Regions from separate parts of the Microbulbifer sp. YPW1 genome, predicted to be linked through region 2. Evidence: predicted binding sites of a transcription regulator. Region 2 holds the regulator's gene; each other region holds the start of a gene.

Region 1 (5,689 bases), 1.7 Mb from region 2:
CATCCTCACTCCCGGGTTTGTGCGCCATTACAGCGGCCGCATGTTGAACATTCACCCCTCTCTGCTGCCCAAGTACCAGGGCCTGCACACACACCAGCGCGCACTGGACGCCGGTGACAGCGAACACGGCGCGACGGTACACTTTGTCACTGAAGAGCTGGATGGTGGCCCGCCTGTACTACAGGCCGCCGTGCCCATCGAAGCCGGTGATGACGCGGGCACACTTTCACAGCGTGTTCAGGTACAGGAACATATCATCTATCCGATGGCCGCTACCTGGTTCGCCCAGGGGCGGCTGAAGATGGCCGGCGATCGCGCCGAGCTGGATGGCGAGCTGCTGCCACGCAGCGGCAAACGCCTCGACTGACAGGCCGACTACACTTTCGGCCTGAATCACGGAATCAGACATTCAGGCCGGAGGTGGAACCTTGACTCCCAACGTACTGCGCAAAAAAATCATCAGCAGCTCGCTGTTTTCCTTTCTCTCCCTGTTGGCCCTCGCGCCGTTGACCCCTCTCAGCCAGGCTGAAACAGCGACAACCGCCAAATCCCAGGTGCTCCAGCCATTTACCGCCACCTACAAAGCCGAGTTCAGCGGCTTTGGGGTAACCGCAGAGCGCAAACTCAGTGGCTCTCCTACCAGCTGGCGGCTGGATTTTTCCGCCCACTCCATGTTTGCCAAAATCGAGGAGTACTCCCGCTTCGCCCAACAGGGGCAGCGTCTGGTACCACAACACTACGATTACCAGAAATCCGGCCTCGGCAAGGATCGCCACACAGCGCTGAGTTTTGAAGATGGCGCCAGCCGCGTGGTCAATGTTTACGACAAATCTCGCAGCATCGAAAAGGCGCCCGCCAATATTCAGGATAAAATCAGTTATCAGTTGCAGCTGGCAATGGATGTCGCCAACGGCAAAACACCACTGAAGTACCAGGTAGCCGACGGTAAGAGGATTCGCGAATACGAGTTTCGTGTGGCGGGCAAAGAGACCGTGAAAACGCCCATGGGCGCGGTGGAAACCATCAAGGTGCAGCGTGTCCGTGAAGAGGACGCGGAGCGCGTCACCAATATCTGGTTCGCCCCGCAATGGAATTACGCGCTGGTAAAACTCAAGCAATACGAAGATGGCAAGAGCTACCAGATCACCCTGACGAAACTATCCATTGATGGGCAAGAAGTTAACGTCGATCAATAATTCTTCCGCCAGCTCGCTCACAAATTTTTCACGTATTTCACATCAACTGGTCGCGCTATCCATCATGGATCGCGACCATCCACCATTCGAAAAATACCGATTAAAAGAAGGTCAAAAAATACCAATCTTCTTTGCAAAAACCTCCCCGGAACAAGCCGACTAGAAATTTCATAAATTTTTTTCACACTCTCCAAAAAAACCACGTCAACCGGTAGATTTTTCCGCTACTCGTCACTATAAAGACGCTCGTTTTAGCAAGTAGGTGAATTTGGCACTGCTAGACTTCGTCTACTAGGAATTTGTTTGCTTTAAACAATTTTTTCCGGAAAAGCTTCTCTGTGAAACATTGGGCAGTTTTCCCGTTGGCACACAATTCAGCAAATAGAGTGGAAACCCATGACTATCAAAACTCTGCGCAAAGCCGCATTGGCCGCCGCAATCTGTTCCGTATCCGCTGGTACTTTTTCTAGTGGTGCTATGGCAGCGGGCTTTGCCCTTCAGGAATCCAGTACTTCTGGACTGGGCCGCGCCTTTGCCGCGGAAAATGCCATCGGCGATAACGCGGCTATTCTCGCTCGCAACCCGGCGGGTTCCGCGTTGTTTAACAAGATGGCCTTTTCTATTGGTGCAACCTACGTAAATCCTGAAATCGATGCGGCCGGCACCACCGATTACTACCTGCTTACCGCTGCAGGCCCGAGCCTCGCGGGTTCCATTTTTGACACCGCAGATGACTACGCAAGTAGCGCCGTGGTGCCCAACGCCTATCTTGCAGTGCCCTTTGACGATTGCTGGTCCTTCGGTTTGGCGATGAATACCGACTATGGTCTGGAAACCGACTTCAACAGCAGCTGGCCGGTCACCCACATCGCTGACAAAACCGAACTACTGTCCGTTAATATTGCACCTTCTGTTGCCTTCGACTGGAACGACCAGTTCAGCATCGGTGTATCCGCAAATATCCTGTATGCGGACGCTACGCTGAAGAGCAAAGTACCCAATAACTTCCTGCTGGACCCACTGGCTGAACAGGTACTGGGTGGCCCCGCTTCGAATGCGCGTATCCTTGATGCCGATGGCGATGACTGGGAATACGGCTGGAGCGTAGGCATGCTGTGGCGCAGCGTGGACGGCCGCACCCATATTGGTGTTTCTTACCAGTCAGAACTGGACCCTGAAATCGAGGCCGACGTAAATTCGGACCTGTTAACCAGTGTCAACACCGGGCTCCCGTTTGACAATGAGCGCGCAAATCTGACGCTCGATCTGCCAGACACGCTCGAACTGGGACTTTACCATCGCTTCCACGATGAATGGGGCGTAGCTCTCGGAGCCATGTGGACAGATTGGGACGATTTCCAACGCCTGGAAGCCTTCTTCCCCCGCCAGCGCGTGAACGGTCAACCCTTCCCGGAATACAACCCGCTAAAAATTAAGGAAGAAAACTTCAAAAGTGGCTGGCGCTACAGCCTCGGGGTTGAATACTACCCCTGTGATGAGGTCACCTGGCGCGTAGGCTACGCCTACGACAACGGTGCAGCGAGAAACGGATTCAACAATGATGCTATCGCCGAGTCCGCCGCCTTCGGCCTGGGAGCTGGCCAGGGCTTGCCGGTAACCTGGCGCACCCTCTCCATCCCTGATGCAGATCGCCAGTGGGTAACCTTCGGTGGCACCTACAAAGTCAACAATCAGCTGAGCATCGACGGCGGTCTGGCTTATCTGTGGGGTGACGATGAACGCATCCAGGAATTCCAGGCACTGCCTCTGACTCCGGATGTTGGGCTTGGCACTTACTTTGACGGCGGTACCACCAACCTGGAAGCCTGGTTGGTTGGCGCCTCCCTAAATTACAGTTTCTGAAACAGGTAACGTCAGAACTTGCTTTCAAACCGGGCCCAGTGCCCGGTTTTTTTTATCCTCTCGTGCCCGCTTTTAAAGCGCATGCACCAAATCACCCCGCCGGTTCGCACCGAAAGCGCCCGGCCCGATTTTTCAAGTGCACCAAGATTATTCCATCGGCACCACATTAGAGCCCTATTGATGCCGAGTTAACACCGCAGCGAAGCGCTCAAAATCGCAGCTCGACACACCCCTGGCGCGCCTTCCAACCTCACTTACTTCTCCCGTCGCAGCGGCTAGATGAATGCCAGCCAGGAACACTTCCTTGCCAGGACACATGCAAAAACTTTTTAAATACAATAAGTTACGTCACCCTGCCTAACTACATAGCAACCGCCATACCGTGTACATCTCTGCGCCCCACGCGGCCCCCATACTTATCTCCGATGAAAAAGTTGGCATAGAGCCTGCAATGCCCTCAGTAAGTGCGGAACTAAATTTCCGTAGTGAAATGATTCGCCAATTCCGGCACCTCATTTCCGTTGAACAAGCGGGCAACCTGTTGCCCGAATAACAATCAGACCGGCATCGTAATGCGATGCCCTTGAGCAGAGGCGCTCACCGATCCTGTCCCTGGAGGCAGGTCATCGGTGGGCGTTTTTTTTGGCCCAGATTTTTCGAACTAACAAAACTGAAAACTTAAAAAAGACCAGGAGCACAATAACCATGCAATGGAAAAAGCCCTTCAAGAAACTTGCCGCTTCGCTGGCACTGGCCGTGGGATTCTCCTCGGGAACAGTTTCAGTCAACGCAGAGGACCTCGGCTACCCCGAAAAAGAAGAGCTGACGTTCGGCTTTATCAAACTCACTGATATGGCTCCCATTGCCATCGCCTATGAAAAAGGGTTCTTCGAAGACGAGGGCCTGTACGTCACTATCGAAGCGCAGGCCAACTGGAAAGTCCTGCTGGATGGCGTTATCGACGGTCGCCTCGACGGCGCGCATATGCTGGCGGGCCAGCCGATCGCAGCCACCATGGGCTTCGGCACCAAGGCCGACATCATCACGCCTTTCTCCATGGACCTGAACGGTAACGGCATCACGGTTTCCAACACTATCTGGGAGCAGATGAAGCCGAATATTCCGAAGATGGAAGATGGGCGCCCGGTGCACCCGATCAAGGCCGATGCACTCAAGCCTGTAGTGGAAAAATACAAGGCGGATGGTAAGCCGTTCAATATGGGTATGGTGTTCCCGGTATCCACGCACAACTACGAACTGCGGTACTGGCTGGCTGCCGGAGGCATTCACCCCGGCTACTACGCGCCGCACAAGGGAGATATCTCTGGCCAGATCGATGCAGACGCGCTGCTGTCTGTTACCCCGCCCCCGCAGATGCCCGCGACACTGGAAGCCGGCACCATTTACGGCTACTGCGTGGGTGAGCCCTGGAACCAACAGGCGGTATTCAAGGATATCGGTGTTCCAGTGGTTACCGATTACGAAATCTGGAAAGACAATCCGGAAAAGGTTTTCGGCATAACCAAAGAGTTCGCCGAGAAATACCCTAACACCACGGTGCGTATTACCCGCGCCCTGATCCGCGCCGCCATGTGGCTGGACGAGAATAACAACGCCAACCGTCCGGAGGCGGTGAAGATCCTGTCGCAATCCAATTATGTCGGTGCCGACTACGATGTCATCGCCAACAGCATGACCGGCACCTTCGAGTACGAAAAAGGTGACAAGCGCGAAGTACCGGATTTCAATGTTTTCTTCCGCTATAACGCCACCTACCCCTACTACTCCGATGCCATCTGGTATCTCACCCAGATGCGTCGCTGGGGCCAGATTTCCGAAGACAAGCCGGACACCTGGTACAAGGAACTCGCCTCCAAGGTTTACCGCCCGGATATCTACGAGGCCGCCGCAAAGTCTTTGATCGCAGAGAAGTTGGCCAAGCCGGAACAGTTCCCCGACTTTGCCACCGAAGACGGCTTCCGCGATCCGCAGACACACTTTATTGACGGCATCGTCTACAACGGCCAGAAACCCAACGAATATATCGACAAGTTTTCCATCGGCCTGAAGTCCGGCCAGAAGCTCTGATCGACCTGGAGCGAACCGGGCTCGCCAGCCGAGCCCCGGTTCACATCGAAAGATGAAAATCAAAAACGATTTGGAAACTCAACGAATCCACTCATTCAGAGTGCCGAGGTAACAGAAGATGAACACCACTACTGTGAATACCGGAAAGTTTTATGGTTTCAGGTTGCCACAACTGAACAGTGTTTGGCTGAGTAATGCCGTTCGCCTGGTGGCGCTGCCGCTGGCTGGCATCCTTGCCTTTCTGCTTTTGTGGTCTGTCACCGCACAGAAAATCGATACCTCTTTGGGAAAATTCCCCGGCCCCTCTGCAGTGATGGAACAGTTCGATGCGCTCTACAGTGAACACCAGCGCTCGCGGGAAAAAGAGCACGCCTTTTACGAACGCCAGGAAGTACGCAATGCAAAGCGTGTTGCCGAAGATCCCTCTTATGTTCCCAAAATCCGCGACTATACCGGCAAGGAAACCTTTATTGACCAGATCTTTACCAGCCTGATCACGGTCATGAGTGGGTTCCTGTTAGCCGTTGCCATTGCCATTCCAT
Region 2 (5,689 bases):
CAACACCAAGGGTGAAATCAACAAGGTGGTTGCCACCGGCAAGCCGGCGCACTTCCAGCAACAGGTCGAGGAAAGTACCACCCCGGTCAAAGCGCGCGCCAAACGTATCGAGTTCCTGGTGAGCAGCGACGCCCTGCAACTTACCGGGGAAGCGTTTGTCGATCGCGATGGCAACACCCTGTCCGCCGAGCGCATCGACTACGACCTCAATAGCGAACAGATGCAGGCTCAGGGACAATCAGAGCAGAAGCGCGTAGAGATGATCTGGAAACCGGAATCCAAACCGGCACAAAACGACCAGTAAGCGCCCCCTGCCCGACACTCAATATTTAACAAGTGGCTGCCCGCAGCAGCCCTTCAGATACCGGATTGCAACATGCCGACGCTCCAAGCGTTACATCTCGCCAAACAGTACAAGAAACGCAAAGTCGTTCAGGACGTTTCCGTGAGCGTATCCAGCGGCCAGGTAGTTGGCCTGCTCGGCCCCAATGGTGCCGGCAAGACCACCTGTTTCTATATGATCGCCGGCCTGGTCCAGGCCGATGCCGGGCAGGTACTGATCGACAGTGAAGACATTACTGGCTATTCGATGCATGGCCGTGCACGCAAGGGAATCGGTTACCTGCCCCAGGAGGCATCGGTATTTCGTCGCCTGTCAGTGGCAGACAACATCCTCGCCATCCTCGAGACGCGCAAGGACCTGAACCGCAGCCAGCGCCAGGAGCAGCTGGAAGCACTACTGGAAGAATTCCATATCACCCACATCCGCGACAGCCTGGGCATGGCCCTGTCCGGCGGCGAGCGCCGTCGCGTTGAGATTGCGCGCGCCCTGGCTACCAACCCCGCCTTCGTCCTGCTCGACGAGCCTTTTGCCGGAGTTGACCCCATCTCGGTCAACGACATCCAGCAGATCATCCGCCACCTGAGAGATCGCGGCATCGGTGTATTGATCACCGATCACAATGTGCGCGAGACCCTGGATATCTGCGAGACCGCCTACATCGTCAGCGAAGGGCATATTATCGCCTCAGGCAACCCCAAAGACGTCGCTGCGAACAAGCAGGTAAAAGACGTCTATCTGGGACACGAGTTCACCATTTGAGCAAAAGCCGGGGGATCCATCTGCTAGATCTCCCGCAACCCTAGACGGCCATCACAAATAATACGGGCGCAACCAAGGGCAAATGTCGTTTCGGCACACTTATTGCTTAACCTGCCTCTTGTGTTCCGATTTGCCCCGGGGTAGTCTGCAGGAAATGAGCTTTACGCCGCCGTAACAGATACAGATTCTGTTCAGCGCACTAACGCCAGATAATTCTGCCGGCATACCCCTTTATGAAGCAGTCACTCCAGTTAAAACTCGGTACCCAGCTGACGATGACGCCCCAGCTGCAACAGGCCATTCGCCTGCTGCAGCTGTCGACCCTGGACCTGCAACAGGAAATCCAGTCGGCGCTCGACAGCAATCCGCTGCTGGAATCGGACTTTGACGAGCACGCCGGCGAGACACACCAGGATCAAAACACCCCCGCAAGCTCCGAAGGACAGGAGCGCGAAGCCGCCGAGCGCGAGAGCGCCCGCGAGGCCAAGAACGACTCTACTGCCGATGGCGACTGGAACAGCGAGATCCCAGATGACCTGCCGGTGGATACCCGCTGGGACGACATTTATACCGGCGGCAGCTACACCGGCGGCGAAGGGGACGACTTCGCCTTCGAACAGCGCAACGCGGTGTCCGAGAGCCTGCAGGATCACCTGCTGTGGCAGCTCAACCTCACACCACTGACCGAGGGCGACAAGCTTATCGGCGAGTCACTGATCGACGCCATTGCTCCCAACGGTTTCCTGGATTCAGACCTGGACGAAATGGCCGAGGCCCTCGAAGTCGAAATCGACGAGGTCCTCGCGGTCCTGAAGACCATCCAGCAGTTTGAGCCGGTGGGCTGCGGCGCCCGCGATCTGCGCGAGAGCCTGCTACTGCAGCTGCGCCAGCAACCGGCCGAAACACCGTGGTTGCCCCAGGCACTGATTGTGGTGGACCAGCACCTGGACCTGCTGGGGAAACGGGACTTTCGCCAGTTGAGCCGCAGAACCCGTCTCAGTGAGGCCCAGCTGGGCGAGGTTATGCGTCTGATACAGACCCTCACCCCCTACCCCGGCGAAGCTTTTGGCGGTGAAGAACCCCAGTATGTGGTCCCGGATGTCATTGTGAGCCGCAAACAGCAGCGCTGGGTGGTGGAGCTCAACCCGGAGACAACCCCCAAGCTGCGCATCAACGACGCCTATGCATCGCTAATCAAACGCGCGGACAACTCCAGCGAGAACAACTACCTGCGCGACAACTTGCAGGAAGCGCGCTGGTTCCTGAAGAGCCTGCAGAGCCGCCATGAGACCCTGCTCAAGGTCGCCAGCTGTATCGTGGAAAAGCAGCAGGGGTTTTTCGAGCTGGGACCGGAGGCCATGAAACCCATGGTACTGGCAAATATTGCCGAAACCATCGGCATGCACGAATCCACCATTTCCCGGGTGACCACCCAGAAATACATGCTCACCCCCCGCGGTGTGTTCGAGCTCAAATACTTCTTCTCCAGCCATGTCAGCACCGACTCCGGCGAGGACGCCTCATCTACGGCCATCCGCGCACTGATCCGCAAGCTGATCGACGCCGAGCAGCCACGCAAGCCCCTGTCGGACAACAAGATCACTCAGGAGCTGGATTCGCAGGGGATCAAAGTGGCCCGGCGCACCGTGGCAAAATACCGCGAATCCATGGGAATCCCCTCCTCCAGCGAGCGGAAACGACTGGTCTAGCCACCAGGGTCACAAAACAGGGGCGCTGCAACCCTCCGGCGATCATTTTCTGCGCAACCAATGCACTGACATTGAGTGTATCCTTCCATTCTGGCGCACTTCCTAGTAGGGTTGCCGCCCTGTGCGGGGGTGCTGCCAGATTGTGTTGCACCCGATGAGGAGAAATCCATGCAGATCAATATCAGTGGCCATCATGTTGACGTAACTCCGGCCATTCGCGATTACTGCCTGACCAAACTGGACAAGCTCTCCCGCCACCACGACCTGATCACCAATACACAGGTCATACTTTCCGTCGACAAACTCATCCAGAAAGCCGAAGCGCGGGTTCACGTGAATGGCAAGGATGTATTTGCAGATTCGGAATCGGAAGATATGTACGCGGCGATTGATTCTCTCGCCGACAAACTCGACCGGCAGCTGCTGAAACACAAAGAAAAGTTACGCAGTCACCGCTAGTCGTAACACCATCAGGTTACCGGCTGGCCTGTACCGCTAGATCATCAGTAAGTTATGACATTGGAAGCACTACTCTCTCCCCGCCTGAGCCTTTGCCACCTGGCGGGGAGTAGCAAGAAAAAGCTGTTACTCAACATCGCCCAGGCGATCTCAGAACAATACCCCGATCTGGACTCCGATACTGTTTTCAACCAGCTGGTAGCCCGGGAGCGCCTTGGCTCCACCGGTATTGGCGAGGGTGTCGCCATCCCACACTGCCGCCTGCCCGGCTGTGAAAAGCCCATTGGCGTGCTGTGCACGACCTCCCCTGCCGTAGACTTTGACGCCATCGACCGCCAGCCTGTCGATCTCCTGTTTGCCCTGCTGGTACCGGAGAACTCGGAGCAGGAGCACCTGGAGACCCTGGCGGAGATCGCAGCGCTGTTCAGTGACAGCCGGGTGCGCGAAAAACTGCGCGAAGCCAGCACCAGTGACGAGCTGTACGCACTGGCAATCAACAGTGCCGCCGCGGCATAATAGCCAACGCACACATCCGGCAACTTCCTGCTGCCGGATGACCAGCCCAAGTTAGCCATTCCGGTCGCGCAGCAAAGCGCCCGGAATCAGCAAGGAGTGCTTGTTCCATGCGCCTGGTCATAATCAGCGGTCGCTCCGGCTCCGGTAAAAGTTCCGCTCTGCAACTGCTGGAAGATGTGGGCTTCAACTGCATCGACAACCTCCCCGCGAGCCTGCTGCCGGAACTGATCCGCCGGGTAGCGGAACACCCCCCCCAAGAAAATACCCAGCTGGCACTCGGCATCGATGCGCGCAATTTATGGCACGACGTACGCCAGGCGCCCAAGGTCATCAACGATTTGCGCGAGAGTGGAATCGACTGCGACGTCATCTATCTGGATGCGCGCTCACCAGTACTGGTACAGCGCTTTAGCGAGACCCGCCGCAAACACCCACTGAGCGACAGTCGCACCCATTTGCTCGAAGCGCTGAACCACGAGAAGGAGTTGCTCGCGCCCCTGGCCGCCATGGCCGACCTGGTCATCGACACCAGCAGCCTCAGCCTGCACCAGCTGCGCGATCAGGTGAAATCCCGCGTTGTGGGTAAAGACTCCCCCGGCATGGCCATCCTGTTCCAATCCTTCGGCTTCAAGCACGGTGTGCCAGTGGATGCAGACCTCGTTTTCGACCTGCGCTGCCTGCCTAATCCCTACTGGGTCGCCGAGTTGCGCAATAAAACCGGTCAGGACCCGGAGGTGGCGGAATTCCTGCGTTCACACCAGGAAACCGAGGACATGCAGCGAGATATCACAAATTTTCTGGAGCGCTGGCTGCCCTCCTATCAACAGAGCAACCGCAGCTACACCTCGGTCTCCATCGGCTGTACCGGCGGCCGCCATCGCTCCGTGTATATGGTGGAACAGCTGGCCAAAACCTTTGCCAGCCAGTTTGAGAACATCCAGATTCGCCACCGCGAACAACAGAAGTAACGAGCCCCGCTCCCCGGAAGAAAACCGTCCATGCAAAAAAGCCGCATCACCATCATCAACAAGCTCGGGCTACACGCCCGCGCCGCCAGCAAGTTTGCCCAAACCAGCGCGCGCTTCTCTTCCGAAGTCAAAGTGCACTGCCAGGGCAAGGCCGTCGATGGCAAGAGTGTGATGGCGTTGATGCTTCTGGCCGCAGGCAAGGGCGTGGAACTGGAACTGGAGATTTGCGGCCGCGACGAAGATCTCGCACACGAGACTATCTGCGCCCTGATCAACGACCGGTTCGGCGAAGGGGAATAGGAGCAGTAGCCACTCTACGCCGCTCAACCGGTATAATACCGCCCCTGAAAATGCTCGCAGACAGCAGGTAACTCTGTGCCCAAACCCGTCAATGCCGACTTCAAATTCCGCGCCCAGAATCAGCTCGGCGAGCTGTATGCCGCGCTGGATAGCGGCACCGGGCGCGAAGTTCAGCGCATGCTGCACTCCCTGTCCCCTCAGAGCATTGCGCAACTGCTGGAAAGTTCTCCTCCGCGTATTCGCCGGGTTCTGTGGGAGCTGATCGACAGAGAAGTAGAAGGTGAGGTCCTGCAGGAGCTCACCGACGACGTGCAGAGCCAGATTCTCGCCACTATGGACACCGAAGAAATGGTGGCCATCATGGAGGGACTGGACGCGGACGATGTCGCCGACATTCTGCAGCAGTTACCCGAGCGGGTGATGGGGGAAGTGCTCTCCGCCATGAGCGAGCACGACCGCCAGCGGGTGGAAAGCGTACTGGCCTACGATGAGGAAACCGCCGGCGGCCTGATGGACACGGACATCGTGTCCGTCCGCCCCAATTTGCATTTGGACGTGGTGCTGCGCTATCTGCGACGTCACGAACAACTACCCGAGTCCACCGATAACCTCTTTGTGGTTAACCGGCAGGGTCG
Region 3 (5,689 bases), 140 kb from region 2:
GTCGCCAGCGGCTCCGTGAGCCGGGGTATTCCCTCGCTCCCGGGCAGCACCGCCAAATCAAAAAAGGCCGCATCCTTTCGGATGCTAGTGCGGCGGCCCCACTGGACCCCGGTGCGGAACTCTTGTTCATCTGCGCGGGATGATTCGCGGGCTTTGCCCGCTCACCCCTGCGGGGTCGCCTTCGGCGCTCTGCGTCGCCTGTGGCTCCTTGTGAACCGGGGCTTTGCCTCGCGCCCGGGCAGCACTGCCAAATCAAAAAAGGCCGCATCCTTTCGGATGCTAGTGCGGCGGCCCCACTGGACCCCGGTGCGGAACTCTTGTTTATGTGCGCGGGATGATTCGCGGGCGTTGCCCGCTCACCCCTGCGGGGTCGCCTTCGGCGCTCTGCGTCGCCTGTGGCTCCTTGTGAACCGAGGCTTTGCCTCGCGCCCAGGCAGCACTGCCAAATCAAAAAAGGCCGCATCCTTTCGGATGCGGCCTTTTTTGATTTGGTGGAGCTAAGCGGGATCGAACCGCTGACCTCAACACTGCCAGTGTTGCGCTCTCCCAGCTGAGCTATAGCCCCAAAGTTGCTTTCTTGTTTCGGGTTTCCCCTGAAAGCGAGGCGCATTTTAACAGCGGCCCCTCGCGTGTCAACCAGAAAAAACAACTTTTTAATCAAATAGTTAGAGCATTGACAGGGAGTCTGCCCTGCAGCCCTATAGTGGATGCGAGGTCAGCCGCTGGCCTCACACCCAATTTGGCACCCACCTCAGGCCACAACCTCGATACGGGGCTTCTGTTCGGTCAGGAATTCCTGCAGGCCGGCGCCGATATCCGGGTGGTGCAGGCCATACTCGAACTGGGCTTTCATATAACCGAGCTTGTTACCGCAGTCGTGGCTATGGCCGACAATGCGGTAGGCGTCTACGGCCTGAATTTTGAGCAGTTCATCGATGGCATCGGTGAGCTGGATTTCGCCGCCGGCACCCGGGGCTGTTTTTTCCAGCAGGGTCCAGATTTCCGCGGGCAGCACGTACCGCCCCACCACTGCCATGTTAGAGGGAGCTGCGTCCACTTCCGGCTTTTCGACCATACCGTCTATTTTGGCCACGCCGCCAACTTTGAGATCGGCGCCCAGGCAGTCCACCACACCGTATTTGCTGACCTCAGCCCAGTCCACGGATTCCACCATAATCTGGCCAGCCTGGGTCTGCTCAAAGTTGCGCACCATCGCAGCGAGGTTGGCAGCGGTGAGGTCGGAGGCGTACTGGTCAACCAGCACATCCGGCAGCAGCACGGCGAAAGGATTCTCCCCTACCACTGGGCGCGCACAGGCGATGGCGTGACCGAGGCCCTTGGCCTCTGCCTGGCGAACGGAGATTACGGTGACGTCCTTCGGGACGATAGAACGGACTTCGTCCAGCAGCTGACGCTTGAGGCGATTTTCCAGCTGGGCTTCGAGCTCGAAGGAGGTATCGAAGTGGTTTTCGATCGCGTTTTTACTGGCGTGGGTGACCAGTACGATCTCTTTGATGCCGGCAGCCACAGCTTCGCTGACCACATATTGGATCAGGGGTTTGTCGACGATAGGCAGCATCTCTTTAGGGATGGCCTTGGTGGCCGGTAGCATGCGTGTCCCCAGACCCGCTACAGGAATAACAGCTTTCTTTACTGTATGCATTTTTCTTCCTTTTTTACTTATCTGAAAATACTTCTCGGTTAGTCCATTAAGCCGCAATTTGGCGGGATTCTACCCTCTAAATGTGACAATCGTCACACAAAAATCCCAAAAAACACGATTCCGTTTCATTTTTGTACAAATCTAACCAAAACGGTTTAACAAGTGTACAGGCAAAAAAAATGCCACTTCGAAAGCGGAGTGGCATTTATTCAAACTGGCTTGAGCTCGGACCGCTCTCTCGCGGTCAAGTTCCAGCACCACCGCAATTTGCACTGGTGTGGTGCGGATATTGGATAGGCTTACGCCAACCCTGCGTATTCTTTGTCCCAGCGCTTCAGCACCTTCTTACCGGCACCACCGAGTACCTCGATGGCCTGGCGCAGGCGGGCGCGACTGAGGTCGGGACCAAGGAGCTCCATAGCATCCATGACCGAGAAGGATGCGGTGGTTCCGCTAATGGCGACGAACAGGGGCGCGTTGAAGTCCTTGAGCTTGACCTCCATCTGGGTGGAGAGCTCTTTCATCGCCGCGAAGATGCTGTCTTTGCTCCAGCTGCGCAGGGCTTCCAGGCGCCACAGGGCAAATTGCAGCAGCTTCTTCTGTTCGTCCAGCTCCATCTTGTTGCCGGCGAAGCTGTCTTCGGTGAGCGGCAGTTTGCCGGCGGCGAGGAAGCTCACTAGCGGGGCGAAGTCGCCAAAGGTTTCCATGCGGCCCTTGGCGTGGGGCAGTACCTTGAGCAGGTTCTCGCGGTTCAGCAGCCACTGCTGCAGGCGGTCGGCCAGCTGGGCGTCCTCCAGCTCGCGAATCCACAGGCCGTTCAGCCAGCTGAGCTTCTCCACATCGAACACCGGGCCACCGAGGGACACGCGCTGGATGTCGAAGTGCTTGAGCATCTCATCCAGGGTGAACTTCTCGCTCTCATCGGGCATGGACCAGCCCATACGACCGAGGTAGTTCAGCAGTGCCTCGGGCATAAAGCCGGCGCGCTGGTAATAGAGGATGGATGTGGGGTTCTTGCGCTTGGACAGTTTGGTCTTGTCCGGGTTGCGCAGCAGCGGCAGGTGACACAGCACCGGCATTTCCCAACCGAAGTATTCGTACAGCAGCTTGTGCTTGGGTGCGGAGTTGATCCACTCCTCACCGCGCAGTACGTGGGTGATCTCCATCAGGTGGTCGTCGACCACATTGGCGAGGTGGTAAGTGGGCATGCCATCGGACTTGAGCAGGATCTGGGCGTCCACCTGGGCCCAGTCGATCTCGATGGTGCCGCGCAGCAGGTCTTCCACCACACAGGTGCCGCTCTCAGGCACGTTCATGCGCACCACGTAGGGCTCACCTGCAGCCTTGCGCTTTTCCACCTCTTCCGCCGGCAGGGCCAGGTCGCTGGGCTTCAGGGTTACGCGGCCGGCTTCCTGAAGCTGGGCGCGCAAGTGATCCAATTCTTCCGCCGTGCGGTAACAATGGAAAGCGTGGCCTTTGGCGACCAACTCGTCACAGTACTTTTTATAGATGTCACCGCGTTCGCTCTGGCGGTAAGGGCCGTGGGGGCCGCCCACATCCGGGCCTTCCTGCCAGTCGAGTCCCAACCAGCGCAGGCTATCGAGAATGGCCTGCTCGGATTCCGGGGTACTGCGCGCCTGGTCTGTATCTTCGATACGCAGCACGAACTGGCCGCCCTGGGCCTGGGCGAAGCACTGGTTGAACAGCGCGATATAGGCAGTACCTACGTGGGGATCACCGGTGGGGGATGGAGCAATACGGGTTCTTACGGTCATAAGTCGCCTGATTGGGTTGAGTTGGCAGGTTTCGAGGCGCGGCATTATATCGCCGCGACCGGGGGGCGCCCAGTGGCTGATGCGGATGGCGCGGAAACCTGTATTTCCAGCCCTATCGGACTATCAAGCATAGAAATTATATATTTTCAAAAAAATCCGTGACTCGAGTCACAGATTGAGTATTATCGCCGCATTGTCGTGATAACTGGAGAAAAAACCGCCAGTTTGCTGTAAACGACGCCACCAGTGTGCTCAAAGAATGCACACGGATAACGACAACACATCAGGATTAAGGGAAATAATTATGAAACTTGCAGCTCGCAAAGCCTGTGGAGCGATGATTTTCGGCTTGATCAGCTCAGCGTCTATCGCAGAGTTCAATCCAACAGATCCAGGGCTCACCTCCTCTGAAGGCAATCTCAAAATTACTCTCAACGTTGCTCAGGGCATTCAAATTCAGGGCCTCACCGATATCGCATTGGATCTAAATGGCATCGCCGCTGGCAACGATCTGATTGGCCGGGATACCTTTTGTGTAGGCGCGATAGGTTTTAGCAACTACAAAATCCAGTTTGACAGCGCGACAGCTCCTACTGATGGATATTTGCTCGACGGCGTAGGCGAAACACTCGCATATAACGTCGCGTTTTCCGCAAACACAGCCAACACTGCGACCGGTGTTCAAACCAATTCTGACGGTACCATGACGTCGACTTACACCCCCAATACCGGATATTCCTGTGCTGATTCAGAGCACAATGCTCAGGTCATTGTTACAGTTCCGGCAGCTGTTTGGGAAACTGCCAGTGAACTTTCATACAGCGATACGCTAACCATTACCGTTTCTGGCGAATAAGACGTGAGAAAGGCGCCGAAGTAACCCCCGGCGCCTTCGTGTCATGCAATGAAACGCTATTTCGCGGTATGTGTTTCTTCACTACTGCTCGGAGCCCAAAGCGACGGGGCACTCAGTGCCGCCGCTGCGGCGTTTACGCTTGAAACAACGGCCCCAGCAGGTTTTGAAGATCTCACTGAACCAGAAAACCTGGTCGTAGACCTCTATTTTGGTGGCCGCCCTGCTGGCAGCGCTCAGGTTAGCGTAGATTTGCAAACGATTACGTTTGTAAATCCACAGGCTGTGCTCGACCTGCTGCCGCAATCCCTGCAACCTGAACTTGTTTTATCCGCGTTGCGCGAGGTTCAGCCACGCAACTCACACAAGGTCTGCCGCCTCAAAAGCCAGCAGAACTGCGGCTATCTGATGCCAGAGACCCTGGCGGTCATCTATGATGACAGTCGCTTCCGTCTGGATATTTTTATCGCCCCGGAACTCCTCCCCAAACAGGCCGCAATCGATGCGCCCTATCTGCCGGACGCCACCAGCGATTTCTCTTTTATCCAGAACCTGACCGGTGCCTGGTCGGGAGTAGAAACGAACCTGGGCCAAGCGACCCGCAGCGCATCTTTATTTGGCAGTTCGATTCTGAGTTTTGGCGAGAGCGGTCTCCACAGCCGGTGGTCGGCCACCGATGAGGGCAATCCGTTTGTGCACGAGCTGCACTGGACGCGAGATTACCAGGGCGAGGCCTACTCTCTCGGGCTGATACAGCCGGAAAGCTACTTCAGCAGTTTCATTCCCTCCCCCTATCTCTACGGTGTGCACTACCGCAGCTCCAATAACAGCCGCGCGGATAATTTTTACCGGGAGGGTACTCCGCTTGAAGTGAACATGCCCACCCGTGGGCGGGTGGAAATTCATCGCGAAGGGCGGCTGATTTACAGCACCATGATCGAGGCTGGCAACCAGCTACTGGATACGAGTAATCTGCCCGGCGGCGCCTATGAAGTAGAGGTGCTGACCTTCGATGAGGGCGGTCGCCCGCTGGGCAGATATACCCAGTTTTTTGCCAAGGATGCCCTGCTCCCCCCGGCCGGGGAATGGAGCTGGGAGTTACTCGCTGGCAAACCGGCGCGAAGTACAGAACTCGATACGCTTCCCGAGCAGGTGGACGCCTATTACCTGAAAGGCAGCCTGGCGAGACGGATATCCGACAATGCGGGGGTATTCTCCACCCTGGCATCTTCCGACTCCCAGCAGGCACTGGAACTCGGCACGCGCTGGATACAGGAGTATTTCGAGTTTTCGCCCAGTGTGATTTATGCAAATGACGGAAGCCGCGGCTACCGTTTACTTGCGCAACTACATACGCCCTACTTCGACCTGGGCGCGGGTGAAACCCGTATTACCGAC

Evidence for each region. The regulator sigma-54, encoded in region 2, starts transcription at its own class of promoters, with help from an activator protein. The targets are predictions, from matches to a motif close to TGGCACANNNNTTGCNNT.
Region 1: a site for sigma-54 is predicted at 3,495-3,512, ahead of HUW35_RS12885 (CmpA/NrtA family ABC transporter substrate-binding protein). Genes of this name have one in related genera too.
Region 3: a site for sigma-54 is predicted at 1,831-1,848, ahead of galU (UTP--glucose-1-phosphate uridylyltransferase GalU). Genes of this name have one in related genera too.

Annotation. Positions count from the first base shown of each region.
Region 1 covers NZ_CP055157.1:3,158,011-3,163,699, reverse strand. Annotated here, with positions in the region: gene purN (phosphoribosylglycinamide formyltransferase) at 1-367, shown strand, start outside; gene HUW35_RS12895 (DUF3108 domain-containing protein) at 429-1,196, shown strand; gene HUW35_RS12890 (OmpP1/FadL family transporter) at 1,593-3,059, shown strand; gene HUW35_RS12885 (CmpA/NrtA family ABC transporter substrate-binding protein) at 3,765-5,147, shown strand; gene HUW35_RS12880 (ABC transporter permease) at 5,266-5,689, shown strand, end outside.
Region 2 covers NZ_CP055157.1:267,132-272,820, forward strand. Annotated here, with positions in the region: gene lptA (lipopolysaccharide transport periplasmic protein LptA) at 1-304, shown strand, start outside; gene lptB (LPS export ABC transporter ATP-binding protein) at 377-1,102, shown strand; gene HUW35_RS01245 (RNA polymerase factor sigma-54) at 1,336-2,811, shown strand; gene hpf (ribosome hibernation-promoting factor, HPF/YfiA family) at 2,980-3,270, shown strand; gene ptsN (PTS IIA-like nitrogen regulatory protein PtsN) at 3,325-3,786, shown strand; gene rapZ (RNase adapter RapZ) at 3,894-4,754, shown strand; gene HUW35_RS01265 (HPr family phosphocarrier protein) at 4,785-5,054, shown strand; gene mgtE (magnesium transporter) at 5,130-5,689, shown strand, end outside.
Region 3 covers NZ_CP055157.1:406,674-412,362, forward strand. Annotated here, with positions in the region: tRNA gene HUW35_RS01815 (tRNA-Ala) at 490-565, opposite strand; gene galU (UTP--glucose-1-phosphate uridylyltransferase GalU) at 752-1,663, opposite strand; gene gltX (glutamate--tRNA ligase) at 1,963-3,438, opposite strand; gene HUW35_RS01830 (hypothetical protein) at 3,743-4,294, shown strand; gene HUW35_RS01835 (TcfC E-set like domain-containing protein) at 4,343-5,689, shown strand, end outside.